DNA from 2 places in the Roseburia sp. AF22-2LB genome. Region 1 is predicted to be linked to the other one. Evidence: riboswitches for the same ligand, from Rfam matches in the RefSeq annotation. Region 1 holds a riboswitch; the other holds the start of a gene.
The links. Region 1 has a riboswitch for ZMP and ZTP ahead of pflB (formate C-acetyltransferase). Riboswitches for the same ligand answer to the same signal wherever they lie in the genome.
Positions count from the first base shown of each region.

Region 2: another riboswitch for ZMP and ZTP. It lies ahead of DWX96_RS08410 (IMP cyclohydrolase); the one in region 1 lies ahead of pflB (formate C-acetyltransferase).

Region 1 covers NZ_QTWM01000005.1:86,216-94,170, forward strand. Annotated here, with positions in the region: gene DWX96_RS09015 (DEAD/DEAH box helicase family protein) at 1-1,356, shown strand, start outside; gene DWX96_RS09020 (type II CAAX endopeptidase family protein) at 1,353-2,216, opposite strand; gene DWX96_RS09025 (transporter substrate-binding domain-containing protein) at 2,464-3,261, shown strand; gene DWX96_RS09030 (amino acid ABC transporter permease) at 3,282-3,968, shown strand; gene DWX96_RS09035 (amino acid ABC transporter ATP-binding protein) at 3,958-4,698, shown strand; ZMP/ZTP riboswitch at 4,782-4,861, shown strand; gene pflB (formate C-acetyltransferase) at 5,056-7,308, shown strand; gene pflA (pyruvate formate-lyase-activating protein) at 7,452-7,955, shown strand, end outside.
Region 2 covers NZ_QTWM01000004.1:245,238-253,192, forward strand. Annotated here, with positions in the region: gene DWX96_RS08380 (cell division FtsA domain-containing protein) at 1-1,272, shown strand, start outside; gene DWX96_RS08385 (MBL fold metallo-hydrolase) at 1,293-2,090, shown strand; gene DWX96_RS08390 (ACT domain-containing protein) at 2,126-2,410, shown strand; gene DWX96_RS08395 (PFL family protein) at 2,515-3,879, shown strand; gene DWX96_RS08400 (glycosyltransferase family protein) at 3,904-5,097, shown strand; ZMP/ZTP riboswitch at 5,174-5,254, shown strand; gene DWX96_RS08410 (IMP cyclohydrolase) at 5,389-6,102, shown strand; gene DWX96_RS08415 (phosphoribosylaminoimidazolecarboxamide formyltransferase) at 6,142-7,320, shown strand; gene DWX96_RS08420 (nucleotidyltransferase) at 7,866-7,955, opposite strand, start outside.

The DNA of each region.
Region 1 (7,955 bases):
CGACAGAACATGACTGGAATCCGGCTGGGTGTACTGAGCGGAACAGTGATAATCGTTCCAATGGCAGTGGAAGCAAAACTGCCGGAATTGCTGGCACAGTATGGCTGCAGCGGAACGTTAAATCCACTGGGAGATACCGGATACGGACAGCTTATGATAAAAGGAAAGAGTACCCACACCGTAGCTGTTGTGACGGAGTTATTCCGCCAGGGAGAGATTCATACACTGATTGGAACCAAGTCATTGCTGGGAGAAGGCTGGGATGCACCGTGCATCAATTCCCTGATACTGGCAACTTATGTAGGGTCTTTTATGCTGAGTAACCAGATGCGTGGAAGAGCAATCCGTACCGACAGAGAGCAGCCGGATAAGACCGGAAACATCTGGCATCTTGCCTGCATTTTTCCAAAAGAGCGGGGACAGCAGAGTAATACCGATGCAGAGGGCGATTATGAAATGTTGGAACGCCGGTTTGAATCATTTTTAGGAGTATCCTGCAGGGAAGATGTAATCGAAAGCGGAATCGGTCGGCTGGACATTCCAAAGATAACATCAAAATATGAGGTAGATAAAGCAAACCGCATGATGCTTGAGCGTGCAAAGGACAGAAATGCATTGAGGCAGCGATGGAACCAGTCCTTGCAGGAAGTGCGAAATCAGATGGAAATAGAACAGATAGATGAAATTGCAGCAAAAGAAATAGAAACCGGATATATCTTTATTAATGCGGTCTGTATAGAAATCATACAGGTAATACTTGCAATGCTCTTAATGAGTGGAAGAATGATGGCACAGAAGCTTGGTAATCATCCGGCTTTCCTGTTACTTGGAATTGCGCTGTTAGCCGCATTTGCCGGAATTGTCTATCAGGGGATACGTCTGTTTAAATTCAGCACCCCGGCAAGACGGATGAAACAGCTTAGCGAAGCAATGCTAGATGCATTGAGGGAATGCGGGGAATTAGAGGATGGTGCCCATTGCAGGACAGAAGTAGAATCCTTTAACGGACTTGTGGTAGGTACCTGGCTTAAAGGTGGAACCACCAGAGATAAGACAACCTATTCTGCCTGCATGGAAGAATTGTGGGGTGTTATTGATAATCCAAGATATCTTCTTATCCGGGAAAAAATCTTTGGCACATCAAGAGAGTGTTACAGTGTCCCGGAAATATTCGGAAGACAAAAGGAACGTGCCCTGATTTTTGAAAAACATATGAAAAGGGCTCTTGGACCATACCATGTGGTATATACAAGAACCCCGGAAGGACGAAAACTATTATTAAAAGAGAGGACACGCTCCTTTGTAAATCAAAACCAGAGCCTTTTGCAGGGAAAGAAAATTGCAAAAGGATATTAAGAATAATAAGAATTTTCAATTTTTGGATATTTTTTATTTACTCCAAAGAAAAAGAGGAGCAGTCCTGCAACCAGTAGTCCTGCACCAACAAAGAACCACAGGAAGAAGAACGGAACGGTATCTGCTTTATACATAAACCAGTCAGGAGAGAAGGTTCCCCAGAGGTTAAAGAGGATATGGAAAAGCATGGAAGGATAAATGCTGCGGCTTTTCTCGCAGATAAATCCAAGAACAATTCCTACCACAAAAGCATAAACACCCTGAATCATATTCATATGGAACACACCAAAGAGCAGTGCCTGCAAGAGGTTAGCAACCCAGAAAGGCATTGCTCTTTTGGCATATTTCAAAGTCAGTCCACGGAAAATCAGTTCTTCACAGACAGGTCCAATCAGAACGGAATAGAGAACCAGAATCAGGGAAGGCTCATCCAGTCCCACCGATTCTACCAGGTTACTGTAATATTCCAGCCAGTGCGGGTTAATGGCTGCAGTAAAAGATACAATGTAATTGGTAATATACTGTAATCCTACTGCAGTAATAAGAATGCCGAAGATAACCGGAATATTAAATGGTTTCCGTACATTTTCCGGTTCTGTCTGCCGGAACTTTTTATAATACCAGTAGGCAAATACCACAAGGGCAACAGTACCGTAGGCTGCACTGACACCGGCATTAAAATTGGCGGTGGAAATAATATTTAAAAATGCATCCATACAGTCATCGATAGAAGTTGCCCCTTTGGTATAAAAACCACCCAGCAGGGCAAGCCCTACTGCCGGAATGGAGATAAGCTGCTGCAGGCCAAATGCCAGCAGAGCCGGAAGAAAACAGAACATAATTCTGCCAAATCGCTTCATGAAAAAACCTCCTCAAGTATCATCACTTTTCTTGGCACATTATAACAATTATGAAGCGAATATGCAAACTACTGAGGTACCGCCTGTTTAAAAATACATGGAAAAATGTATTTTTAAATGCAGACAAATACTCTCCGGGTACTTGTGAAATAGGCGGAATCATGCTATACTAGGCGTTATGTTGATATATTTTATGATGCTGTATGAAATATAAATTCACATAATTATAATCAGAGGAGGAATAAATATGAAGAACATGAAGAAATTTGCAGCACTTTTATTAACTGCAGCAATGACAGTAGCAATGGTAGGATGTGGCTCATCTGTAGCTGCAAACACAGTAAATTCCAAGGATGACCTTCCGGGAAAGAAAATCGGTGTTCAGCTTGGAACAACCGGAGATGCCGATGCAACAGCATACGAGGACGAAGGAAGCACCGTAGAGCGTTACAACAAAGGTTCTGATGCAATCCAGGCATTAAAGACCGGTAAGATCGACTGTGTAATCATCGACAAGCAGCCTGCAGAGGCATTTGTTGAGAAGAATGATGACTTGAAAATCTTAGATGATACCTTTGATGCAGAGGAATATGCAATCTGTATCGCAAAAGATAACACAGATTTAACAGACGAATTCAACAAAGCAATCGAAGAGTTAAAAGCCGACGGAACAATCGATACTATCATCAGCAACTATATTGGTGATGAAACAGGAGAGCATCCATATGAGACTCCGGAGGGAACAGAATATCCAAACGGAAAACTTACCATGGCAACCAATGCACAGTTTGAGCCATACGAATATTATGATGGTGACAACGTAGTTGGTATCGATGCAGACATCGCAAAAGCAATCTGTGACAAGCTTGGCTATGATTTAGAGATTGAAGATATGGAATTTGATGCAATCATCGCAGCAGTATCTTCCGGTAAAGCAGATTTTGGTGCAGCAGGAATGACTGTAACAGAAGACCGTCTTAAGAACATTGACTTTACAGATACTTATGCAACAGCAAGCCAGGTTATTGTAGTAAGAAATAAATAATCGGTATAGGAGGAAAGACCTTGAGCGATTTTTTAAGCAGCTTTCAACAGGATTTTATAGAGAAAGACAGATATCTTTATCTGTTACGTGGCCTTGGCAATACACTGCTTATTGCAGTGCTTGCAGTACTTCTGGGTATTGTGGTTGGATTTTTAGTCGCAATTATCCGTTCCACCCATGATAAACATGGTGGATTAAATGTTTTGAATTTTATATGTAAAGTGTATCTTACCATATGGCGTGGAACCCCTACGATGGTACAGCTTTTGATTATGTACTATATTATTCTGGTTGCACTCGATAATAAGATTGCAGTGGCTGTAATCGCTTTTGGTTTGAATTCGGCTGCCTATGTGGCAGAGATTGTACGTTCCGGAATCATGTCTGTAGACGAAGGACAGTTTGAAGCTGGACGAAGCCTCGGACTGAATTATTCGCAGACCATGCGTCTGATTATTCTGCCACAGGCATTTAAGAATGTACTTCCGGCACTGGCAAATGAGTTTATTACCTTACTGAAAGAGACTTCCATCAGTGGATATATTGCAATCCCGGATCTGACAAAGGGTGGCGATATCATCCGTAGCCAGACCTATGACCCGTTCTTACCATTGTTCGGTGTTGCAATTATCTACCTGATAATCGTTATGATTTTAACGGCTGGTGTACATAAACTGGAAACGAGGTTGAGAACAAATGAGCGATAAGAAGGTATTGATTGAAGTAAAGGATTTGTGTAAATCCTTTGGAAATGTAAATGTATTAAATGGTATCTCCACAGAAATCGCCCAGGGAGAGGTGGTTGCCATCATCGGACCATCCGGTTGTGGTAAATCCACATTCTTACGTTCCTTAAATCTTTTAGAGGAGCCGACTTCCGGTGTGATTACTTTTGAAGGAACAGATATCACGGATAAATCCGTAGACATCAACAAGATGCGTCAGAAGATTGGAATGGTATTCCAGCAGTTCAATCTGTTCCCGAATTATACCGTAAAAGGAAATATCATGCTGGCACCGGTTCAGACCGGACTTATGAATAAGGAAGAGGCCTCTAAGCGTGCGGACGAGCTTTTGATGAGAGTTGGTCTTTCCGATAAAGCAGATACTTATCCGGCAATGCTTTCCGGTGGACAGAAACAGCGTATTGCAATTGCAAGAGCACTGGCAATGAATCCGGATGTCATGTTATTTGACGAGCCGACTTCCGCACTGGATCCGGAAATGGTAGGAGAAGTTCTTGAAATTATGAAAGAACTGGCACAGGACGGAATGACCATGGTAGTGGTAACGCACGAAATGGGATTTGCAAGAGAAGTGGCAAGCCGTGTCATGTTTATCAATGAAGGACAGATTCAGGAAGAGAATACACCGGCAGAATTCTTTGCCAATCCACAGAATCCGCGTCTTTGCGACTTCCTTTCCAAAGTATTGTAGGAAAAGAACAGATAAAATGGTAAAAATAGTTGATAAAAAGTTTTCATAAGCTATTGCAATCAGAAAAAAAATAGTCTATGATAAAACCGTTATATGACTGACGGATAAGTGGAAAAACCACATGAAGTATAACGAAAACGAGCCGACCGTCTGGGCGATGAACCTGGAGGACTGGCTCGTTTTTTTTTGTATGTTATTTTGAACACCAAAAGATATTGACAAAAAAATAACGGTCAGTATATACTAACTACAGTTAAACAAGACTAATTCAAACCAATGAATAAAAAGTCTGTTGACAGTAAATTTAGTAACCATTCAGTGTTCATACTGAATACATTTTTTTAGGAGGATATCGTAATGATTGAAATGAAAGAGTGGGATGGATTCGAAGGACGTCTCTGGAAAGAAGAAATCAATGTTCGTCAGTTCATTCAGGACAACTACACTCCATATGATGGAGATGAGAGCTTTTTAGCTGAGCCGACAGATGCAACCAACAAGCTATGGGATGCACTTCAGAAATTACAGAAAGAAGAGCGTGCCAAGGGCGGCGTTCTTGATATGGAGACAGAGGTTGTAACCGGAATTACAGCTTATGGTCCGGGATATATCGATGAAAGCTTAAAAGATTTAGAGCAGGTAGTTGGTCTTCAGACTGACAAACCATTAAAGAGAGCTTTCATGCCATATGGTGGAATCAAGATGGCTGTTCAGGCATGTGAGACCTACGGTTATGAAGTAAATGATAAATTAAAAGAAATTTTCACCAAGTATCATAAGACACACAATACAGCAGTATTTGATGCTTATACACCGGAAATGATGAAGGTTCGTCATGCTAAGATTTTAACAGGTCTTCCGGATACCTACGGTCGTGGACGTATTGTAGGTGATTACCGCCGTGTAGCATTATACGGACTGGATTACTTAATCGCTGAGAAGAAGAAGGACAAAGCCAACTGCGGATGCGGACAGATGACAGATGATGTCATCCGTTTAAGAGAAGAAATTGCAGAGCAGATTAAATGTCTGGAAGACATGAAGAAACTGGCTGAGATTTACGGATATGATATTTCAAGACCTGCAACCAATGCAAAAGAGGCTGTTCAGTGGTTATACTTCGGATACCTTGCAGCAATCAAGACACAGAACGGTGCAGCGATGTCAGTAGGACGTGTTTCTACTTTCCTTGATATTTATATTAAGAGAGATATGGATAAGGGAATTCTTACTGAGCAGCAGGCTCAGGAGCTGATTGACCATTTCACAATGAAACTTCGTATGGTTAAATTCGCACGTATTCCTTCTTATAACCAGTTATTCTCCGGTGACCCTGTATGGGCAACCCTTGATGTAGCAGGAACAGGTGTAGACGGACGTTCCATGGTAACCAGGACAGACTTCCGTTTCCTTCATACTTTAGAGAATATGGGACCGGCACCGGAACCAAATCTTACTGTATTCTATTCATCCAGACTGCCACAGACCTTCCGTGATTATGCAGCACGTATCTCGATTGAAACAAGCTCAATCCAGTATGAAAACGATGATGCAATGAAACCGGTATGGGGCGATGATTATGCAATCTGCTGCTGTGTATCTGCTACACAGACAGGTAAAGAGATGCAGTTCTTCGGCGCTCGTGCAAACCTTGCAAAATGTCTGCTTTACGCAATCAACGGTGGTGTTGATGAAAAATCAGGCGAGCAGGTAGGACCAAACTACGCACCAATTACAGCTGAATATCTTGACTATGATGAAGTAATGGCAAAATATGACAAGATGATGGACTGGTTAGTAGACATCTATGTAAATACACTGAACCTGATTCAGTATATGCATGATAAATATTACTATGAAGCAGCAGAGCTTTCTCTGATGGATACCGACTTAAAGAGAACTTTTGCAACCGGTATTGCAGGATTTTCACATGTTATCGATTCTCTTTCTGCAATCAAATATGCAAAAGTAAAAGTCGTACGTGATGAGAACGGACTTGCAAAAGACTTCGAAATCGAAGGAGACTTCCCGAAGTACGGAAATGATGATGACCGTGCAGATGAAATCGGAGTATGGCTGCTTAAGACTTTCATGGATAAATTAAAGAAACATCATACTTATCGTGATTCTGAGCCTACAACTTCTATCCTTACCATTACTTCTAACGTAGTATATGGTAAAGCAACCGGAGCTATGCCGGATGGACGTAAAGCCGGCGAACCACTTTCACCGGGAGCTAACCCATCTTACGGTGCAGAGCAGAACGGACTTTTAGCTTCCCTGAACTCTCTGACCAAGCTTCCATATGAGTGGGCATTAGATGGTATTTCCAATACACAGACCATCAATCCTGGCGCACTTGGAAACAACGAGCAGGAAAGAATCGATAATCTTGTAAATGTAATGGACGGATACTTTGACCAGGGTGCTCATCATCTGAATGTCAATGTATTTGGCAAAGAAAAGCTTATTGATGCAATGGAGCATCCGGAGAAAGAAGAGTATGCAAACTTCACAATCCGTGTATCCGGCTATGCAGTTAAGTTCATCGACCTGACAAAAGAGCAGCAGCTTGATGTTATTGCCCGTACCTGTCATGAGCGTATGTAATTTAAGACAGTAACCGAACTGCGGGGAGCATGCGATTTTTCCACAATTCAGGTAAAGCAGAATGTGCAGGCTTAATGAAAAAAGCCTGCACATTTTTATAGGTTGTTAAGCATCCGTAAGTATTTTGGTGTATAGGAGGCAATATGAGTGAAATAAAAGGACACATCCATTCTGTAGAAAGCTTTGGTTCGGCAGACGGACCGGGTGTAAGATATATTGTATTTTTGAAAGGCTGTAACATGAGATGTCAGTACTGCCATAACCCGGATACCTGGGCAAAAGATGGCGGAGAGCTGATGACACCGGAAGAAGTGTTAAAAAAGGCACTTCGCTACAAAACTTATTGGAAAGAAAAGGGCGGAATCACCGTAAGCGGTGGAGAGGCTCTTTTACAGATAGATTTCGTAACAGAACTGTTCCGGCTGGCAAAAGAAAAAGGGGTAAATACCTGTCTCGATACCTCTGGCAATCCATTTTCCTTGGAAGAACCATTTAAAAGTAAATTTGATGAGTTGATGAAATATACAGACCTCTTTATGTTAGACATTAAGCATATGGATGATGCAGCACACCGGAAACTCACCGGACAGACGAATCAGAATATTTTGGAAATGGCAGCTTATTTATCAGACCATGGCAAAGCAATG
Region 2 (7,955 bases), on a different contig from region 1:
GGCGGCGGCGGCAAAATCCACGGATTTACGGAAATGCTTGCAGACAAGCTTGAAATTCCAAGAGAGCGTGTAGCTTTACGTGGAGAAGAAGTTTTAAAAGAGGTTCATTTTGCACAAGAAGAGATTAAGAAAGACCCATTACTGGTAACGCCGATTGGAATCTGTCTTAATTATTATGACCAGAAGAATAATTTCATTATGGTCCGGTTTAACGGAGAACGCTTAAAGCTTTATGATAACAGCCATCTTACCATTGTGGACGCTGCATTGCAGGCGGGCTTCCCGAATGAAGCACTATTCCCAAGACGGGGCAAGGCAGTGGAGTTTACCGTAAATGGCAAGCCGAGAATCGTCCGTGGAGAACCGGGAGAATCTGCCATTGTTAAAGTGGACGGAAGAGTAGTCAGCATCAATACACCACTGGTTCCGAATTCCGAGATTACCATAGAAGCATCTACCATTGGAAAAGAAGCCGTATCTACGATTGAACAGTTAGATGAATATACATCCTCCACCATTACCTTCCAGGTCAATGGCATCAATATTACCTGTCCGAAATTTGTTCAGGTCAATGGAAGCCTTGAACCTTCTAATTATGTTATTCAGGAAGGGGACGAAATCGAAACCAGAAACTTCTATACCATTGGACAGCTGGCAGAGTTTATGGATGTGCGGATTGATGAAGAAGCCGGAATTATCTTAAATGGAAAACCGGCAGATATGGGTTCCCTTTGCTATGAGAACTTTGAAATCGAATGGAGTGCTTCTGCCTATGAAAGCGGTGAACGCCATATTTCCTATGGACAGGCAGACCACAGATTTGATGCCGGACCGGAAGAAGAAGCTTCAACAGAAGGAAGCACAGACAGTGCAGCTGAAGTTCATGAGACAGAAGCTTCTGTGGCAGCTGAATCTGTGACAGGCGAAAATGCTGCGGATGAAAATGTTGCAGATGGCATTCAAACGGCAGGTGCAGAGCCGGCAGTTGAAACGAATACAGATTCTGCAGCAGAAGCAGCAGCCGATGCACCGGTGCAGAAACCGACAGAGCCGGAAAGCAAAGAATTACATATTATTGCAAACAATCAGGAAATTACTTTAAGTGGCAAAGAAGAATATGTATTCGTGGATATTTTTGATTATATTGATTTTGATTTGTCAGCATCCCATGGAAGAGCAATTGTAACTTTAATTAATGGCATGGATGCCCAGTATACACAGGTATTGCAGGATGGCGATAAAATTGAAGTGTACTGGAAAGAGAATTACTAAATAGAAAGAGACATAAGAAAATGGAATTATGCAGTATTGCAAGTGGAAGCAGTGGAAACTGTATCTACGCAGGAACAGAAAGCAGCCATCTGATGATTGATGCCGGAATCAGTGGAAAGCGCATTGAAGCAGGATTAAACAGTATCGGTTTGAAAACCGCGGAAATGCAGGCACTGCTTGTGACCCACGAACATTCAGATCACATTTCCGGTCTTGGCGTGGTAGCAAGAAAATATGGAATTCCAATCTATGCCACGGCAGAGACCATTGAGGCAGTCAAAGGGATTTCCAGTGTGGGAAAAGTAGATGAGACATTGTTTCATCCTATCGAAGCAGGAGTGGAATTTCAGATTGGAGATATTACGGTGGAGCCGGTATCCATTTCCCATGATGCCGCAAATCCGGTGGCATACATCATGAAACAGTCAGATAAAAAGATGGCGGTCATTACCGATTTGGGGAAATATGACAATTATCTTATAGACAAGCTGCAGGATTTAGATGTATTATTGTTAGAAGCAAATCATGATGTGCGTATGCTTCAGGTGGGCAGTTATCCTTATCCTCTGAAACAGCGGATATTAGGGGACAGAGGACATCTTTCCAATGAGAGCAGTGGACAATTTTTAGGGCAGCTTCTGCATGATAAGTTTAAAAAAGTAGTATTGGGGCATCTGAGCAAGGAAAATAATCTGGCAGAACTGGCATATGAGACAGTGCGCCAGGAAGTAGAACAGGGTGAGAACCCGTACCACGGAAATGATTTTCCAATCCAGGTAGCAAAGCGGGACGAAGTGTCTGAGCTTATCCGGATTTAAGAATATTAAGAAAGCAAAAATAAGAGGAGAACAAAATGGAAAAGACACAGAGCAAGACAATTATTACTGTAGTAGGAAAAGATACTGTAGGAATTATCGCAAAAGTTTGTACTTATTTATCAGAACAGCATATCAATGTACTGGATATTTCACAGACTATCATTGACGGATTCTTCAATATGATGATGATTGTTGATTTAAATACATCCAAAACACCATTTGCTGAGTGTTCTGCAGCACTGGAAAAATTAGGTGAGGAAATCGGTGTTACCATCAAATGTCAGAGAGAAGAAATCTTTGATATGATGCACAGAATTTAATACGACTTACATAAAAGGGAACTGCTGTTGGCAGGTCACTAAGGCGTATCAATGAAAATACAGGAAATGAGCTGCGTAGAAAGGCAGAATATAGGAGACAAAAAATGATTAATATAATGGAAGTAAGCGAAACCAATAAAATGGTGGAGCATGAGAACTTAGATGTCCGTACCATTACCATTGGAATCAGTCTTTTGGATTGTATTGATTCTGATTTAAAGAAGTTAAACGATAACATTTATAAGAAAATTACTACAGTGGCAAAGGATCTGGTATCAGCAGGAAATCAGATTGAGCAGGAATTTGGAATCCCAATCGTAAATAAAAGAATTTCCGTTACACCAATTGCACTGGTTGGCGGGGCAGCCTGCAAGACACCGGAAGATTTTGCAACCATCGCAGATACTATGGATGCAGCAGCCAAAGCAGTAGGAGTAAACCTGATTGGTGGATATTCTGCACTGGTATCCAAGGGAATGACAAAGGCAGATGAGCTTTTAATCCGTTCTATTCCAATGGCACTTTGCCGTACCGAAAGAGTCTGCAGTTCTGTAAATCTTGCATCCACAAAAACCGGAATTAACATGGATGCTGTAAAATTAATGGGAGAGATTCTCTTAGAGGTGGCAGAGCAGTCTAAGGACAGAGATTCTGTAGACTGTATGAAACTGGTTGTATTCTGTAATGCGCCGGATGACAACCCGTTTATGGCAGGCGCATTCCATGGTGTAACAGAGGCAGATGCGGTAATCAATGTTGGTGTCAGCGGACCGGGTGTTGTAAAGACTGCACTGGAAAAAGTCCGTGGAGAGAACTTTGAAGTATTATGTGAGACCATCAAGAAGACTGCATTTAAAGTAACCCGTGTAGGTCAGCTTGTAGCACAGGAAGCGTCGAGAATTTTAAATATTCCATTTGGTATTGTAGATTTATCTCTGGCACCAACTCCTGCAATCGGAGACAGTGTAGCAGATATTCTTTGTGAAATTGGTCTTGAATATGCAGGTGCACCGGGAACGACAGCAGCCCTTGCTCTTTTAAATGACCAGGTTAAGAAGGGCGGCGTAATGGCATCTTCTTATGTTGGTGGTTTAAGTGGTGCATTTATTCCGGTCAGCGAAGACCAGGGAATGATTAATGCAGTACAGGCAAATGCCATTACACTGGAGAAATTAGAAGCAATGACCTGTGTATGTTCCGTAGGTCTCGATATGATTGCAATTCCGGGTGATACCAAGGCAACTACCATTTCCGGTATTATTGCAGATGAAATGGCACTTGGAATGATTAACCAGAAGACTACAGCAGCCCGTCTGATTCCGGTAATCGGAAAGGGAGTAGGCGATACTGTAGAATTTGGTGGATTATTCGGCTATGCACCGATTATGCCGGTAAACCAGTATTCCTGTGATGCATTTATCAACCGTGGGGGAAGAATTCCTGCACCAATTCACAGCTTTAAGAACTAGGATTTTTTGAAATGGAGAAAGAAAATGAGTGATATCCGTAAACTTGTGTTTTTTGAACGAGGCGTAGAAACATTAACTTATTTTTCACATGAGATGGCAGCGTCATTTCGCAAGATGGGATATCAGATTTTCTTCTTCGACATTCAGGCAGAATATGCTGATACGAAACGATTAAGCCGCTTTTTAAAAAGTGGCGAGACCGCAGTCATTACCTTTAACTTTATCGGATTAAGCGGAGAGGAGTTCCTGCTGGAGACAGAGTCTCAGTCTGTCTTTGCCAGCAGAAATATTCCGGTCTACTGTATTCTTGTGGACCATCCGTTGTATTATCATAAGCAGCTTGATGAGACAATTCCGAATCTGACTGTGTTCTGTATCGACCGTCAGCATATTTCTTATATGAAACGGTTTTATAAAGGGATTCCCTGTCATTTTTTACCATTGGCAGGGAATTTTCTGATGGATGGGGAAGAGCGAGTCCCAACAGATTTTATTCCATATGAGAACCGGGAATATGAAGTGGGTTTTATCGCAAACTATGTGCATCTTCCGGCAATTGAAGAGCATTTTACCAGCCAGACGAAGGAATATATTGATTTCTATCATGAGATATTAAATTATCTCCGCCTGCATCCGTCAGAGCCGTTAGATTCTGCCATGGAGCATTTTGTCCGCCGGGAGATTCCGGAAGTAACGGAGCGGGAGCTGATGGCATGCTTTGCAGGAATGCTTTTTTTGGATATGTATAACCGGACTTATTTCCGTGGAGAAACGGTGCGGACATTGGTAGACAATGGAGTACGGGTACATGTTTTTGGCAAAGGGTGGGAGAATCTTAAGGTAAAGCATCCGGAGAATCTTATTTTAAACGGAAGACAGCTTGATTCTGCCGAATGCGTAAAAATCATCCGGAATACAAAGCTTGCATTGAATACCATGCCGTGGTTTAAGGATGGAGCCCATGATAGAATTTTTACAGCCATGTTAAATAAAGCAGTATCCCTGACAGATGGCAGCATTTATTTAAAGGAGCGTTTCTGCGATGGAAAAGATCTGGCATTTTATGAGTTAGAGCATCTGGATGCATTGCCGGAGCAGGTATTATCCATGCTGGGGCATCCGAAGAAAATGAAAGAAATCATAGAATATTCTTATGAACGGGCACTTAAGGAAGATACCTGGGCGAACCGTGCAGAACGTCTGAGAGAGTTCTTATAGAAATAGAAAATCTTATGAAGGGGAGTCCTTAGAGGAAGAATTCCTTGACAAGTGTTTTGGAATATGTTTTACTAAATTCAGGTCATATGACTGACGGAACCGTGGGAATAACCACATGAAGTATGACCTGAGAAAGCCGACCGTCTGGGCAGTTAAGCTCGGGATACGTGTCGGTATTTTTTATGCATGCAAACAGGAAAAGTCACAGGGAAAATTCGAAAGAGAAAGAGACTTTGACGAAAGCTGCAGCAACTTTAAAAATTACATGGAGCGTAAGAAGGAGGAACAAAAATGAAGATGACTTCATTAGCAGAAGAACTTGGAAGCACTACTTATCCGGGAAGAGGAATTGTAATTGGAAAGTCGAAGAATGGAAAGTATGCGGTAACTGCTTATTTTATCATGGGAAGAAGCGAGAACAGCCGTAACCGTGTATTTGTTGAGGATGGAGAAGGAATCCGTACCCAGGCATTTGACCCTGCAAAATTAAGTGACCCAAGTCTTATTATTTATGCACCGGTTCGCGTACTGGGCAATAAGACCATTGTAACCAATGGAGACCAGACAGATACCATTTATGAACTGATGGATAAACAGCAGACCTTCGAACAGGCATTAAGAACCAGAGAATTTGAGCCGGACGCACCTAACTATACACCGCGTATTTCCGGAATCATGCATGTGGAAGATGGAAAATACAATTATGCAATGTCTATTTTAAAGAGCAACAATGGTAATCCGGATGCCTGCAACCGTTATACATTTGCTTATGAGAATCCGGTAGCAGGAGAAGGACATTTCATTCATACTTATATGAATGATGGCAATCCATTACCAAGCTTTGAAGGCGAACCGGTACTGGTTGATATCGGAGATGACATTGATGCATTTACCGAGCTGGTATGGAATAACCTGAATGCAGACAATAAGGTATCCTTATTTGTAAGATATATTGATATTGAAACCGGAAAATATGAAAGCCGCATTGTAAACAAGAACAAATAAGATTTTGTGAATAAGATTCGTTCGAGAGAGGAAAATAAAATGAAAGAATTAGAATTAAAATATGGTTGTAACCCAAATCAGAAACCATCCAGAATTTACATGGAAAATGGCGAATTGCCAATCAAAGTATTAAATGGTAAACCAGGTTATATTAACTTCTTAGACGCATTCAATGGCTGGCAGTTAGTAAAAGAATTAAAGAAAGCAACCGGACTTCCGGCAGCCACTTCTTTTAAACATGTTTCTCCGGCAGGTGCAGCAGTGGGACTTCCACTTTCTGAAGTAGAGCGTAAGATTTACTGGGTAGATGACATGGATGTAGAATTTACACCGATTGCTAATGCATATGCAAGAGCAAGAGGCGCTGACCGTATGTCCTCTTTCGGAGATTTCATTTCTCTTTCTGATGTCTGTGATAAAGCAACCGCACTTTTAATTAAAAGAGAAGTATCTGATGGAGTTATTGCACCGGGCTATGATGATGACGCATTAGAAATTTTAAAAGCAAAGAAAAATGGCAATTACAATGTCATTGAAATTGATCCTGACTATATTCCAGACCCAATCGAGCGTAAACAGGTATTTGGCGTTACCTTTGAGCAGGGAAGAAATGAGTTAAATATTGACGAGCATTTCTTTGACAATATTGTAACAGAAAACAAAGAGCTGCCGGAATCAGCAAAGAGAGATCTGGCAATTTCCATGATTACTTTAAAATATACACAGTCTAACTCCGTATGTTATGTAAAAGACGGACAGGCAATCGGTATTGGTGCCGGACAGCAGTCCCGTATCCACTGTACCAGATTAGCAGGCTCCAAAGCAGATAACTGGTGGTTACGCCAGTCTCCACAGGTACTGAATCTGCCATTTTTAGATAAAATTCGCAGAGCTGACCGTGATAATGCAATCGACCTTTACATTGGCGAGGATTATATGGACGTACTTGCAGATGGCGAATGGGAGAAGATATTTAAGACCAGACCTGCTGTATTTACGGCAGAAGAAAAACGTGCATGGTTAGATAAGAATACCGGAGTATCTCTTGGCTCTGATGCGTTCTTCCCATTTGGAGATAACATCGAGCGCGCCCACAGAAGTGGCGTGCAGTATGTAGCACAGCCGGGCGGATCTATCCGTGATGACCATGTAATCGAAACCTGTAACAAATATGGTATGGTGATGAGCTTTACCGGAATCCGTCTGTTCCACCACTAGGAGCTGGAAAATCAGATAGGATTTGAAAGATAAGATTTTGCTTTGTGAAAGGACATTTAGTTCCTGCTATAAAATTCCGCAGTTACTAAGCAGTTTGTTTTTCTTTTTGAGATAAAAACAGTCTTTCCAATGTTTGACAAGATGTCTGTACGGTTCGTCGAAGTACGGATGCATAATAAAGGCTGTTAGGGGCACTTGGAATTTCGTCTGGCAACAGGCAACGCTGGCACAGGGATGTGCCAGCGAGGCGCATTTGAACATGGATGTGAATTTGCGCTGGTTGCCAGATAATGTGATGTATTATCCGAAATTCCCAGTGCCCCTTGCAGGCTTTATAGAGCATCCGTACCCGACGGACAGTGCAGACATCCAGTCAAAGCAACGGAAAGACAGTTTACATTCAAGAAAAACAAACTGCTAAGAACTGCTGAAATTTTACTGCCAAAGAACTAAGATGTCCTTTTACAATCAAAATCTTAGTTCTTATCAAACACTCTTTTGATTTTCCCACCAACCAAATGGTGGAATCAGACGGCACGGAAAATTCACACCCTTACAATATTGCGTACAAACTCGCTTCTGGCATCCTGACCGGTTATTCCGGACAGGATGTTTTCGTATAATTCGCCGGCAAA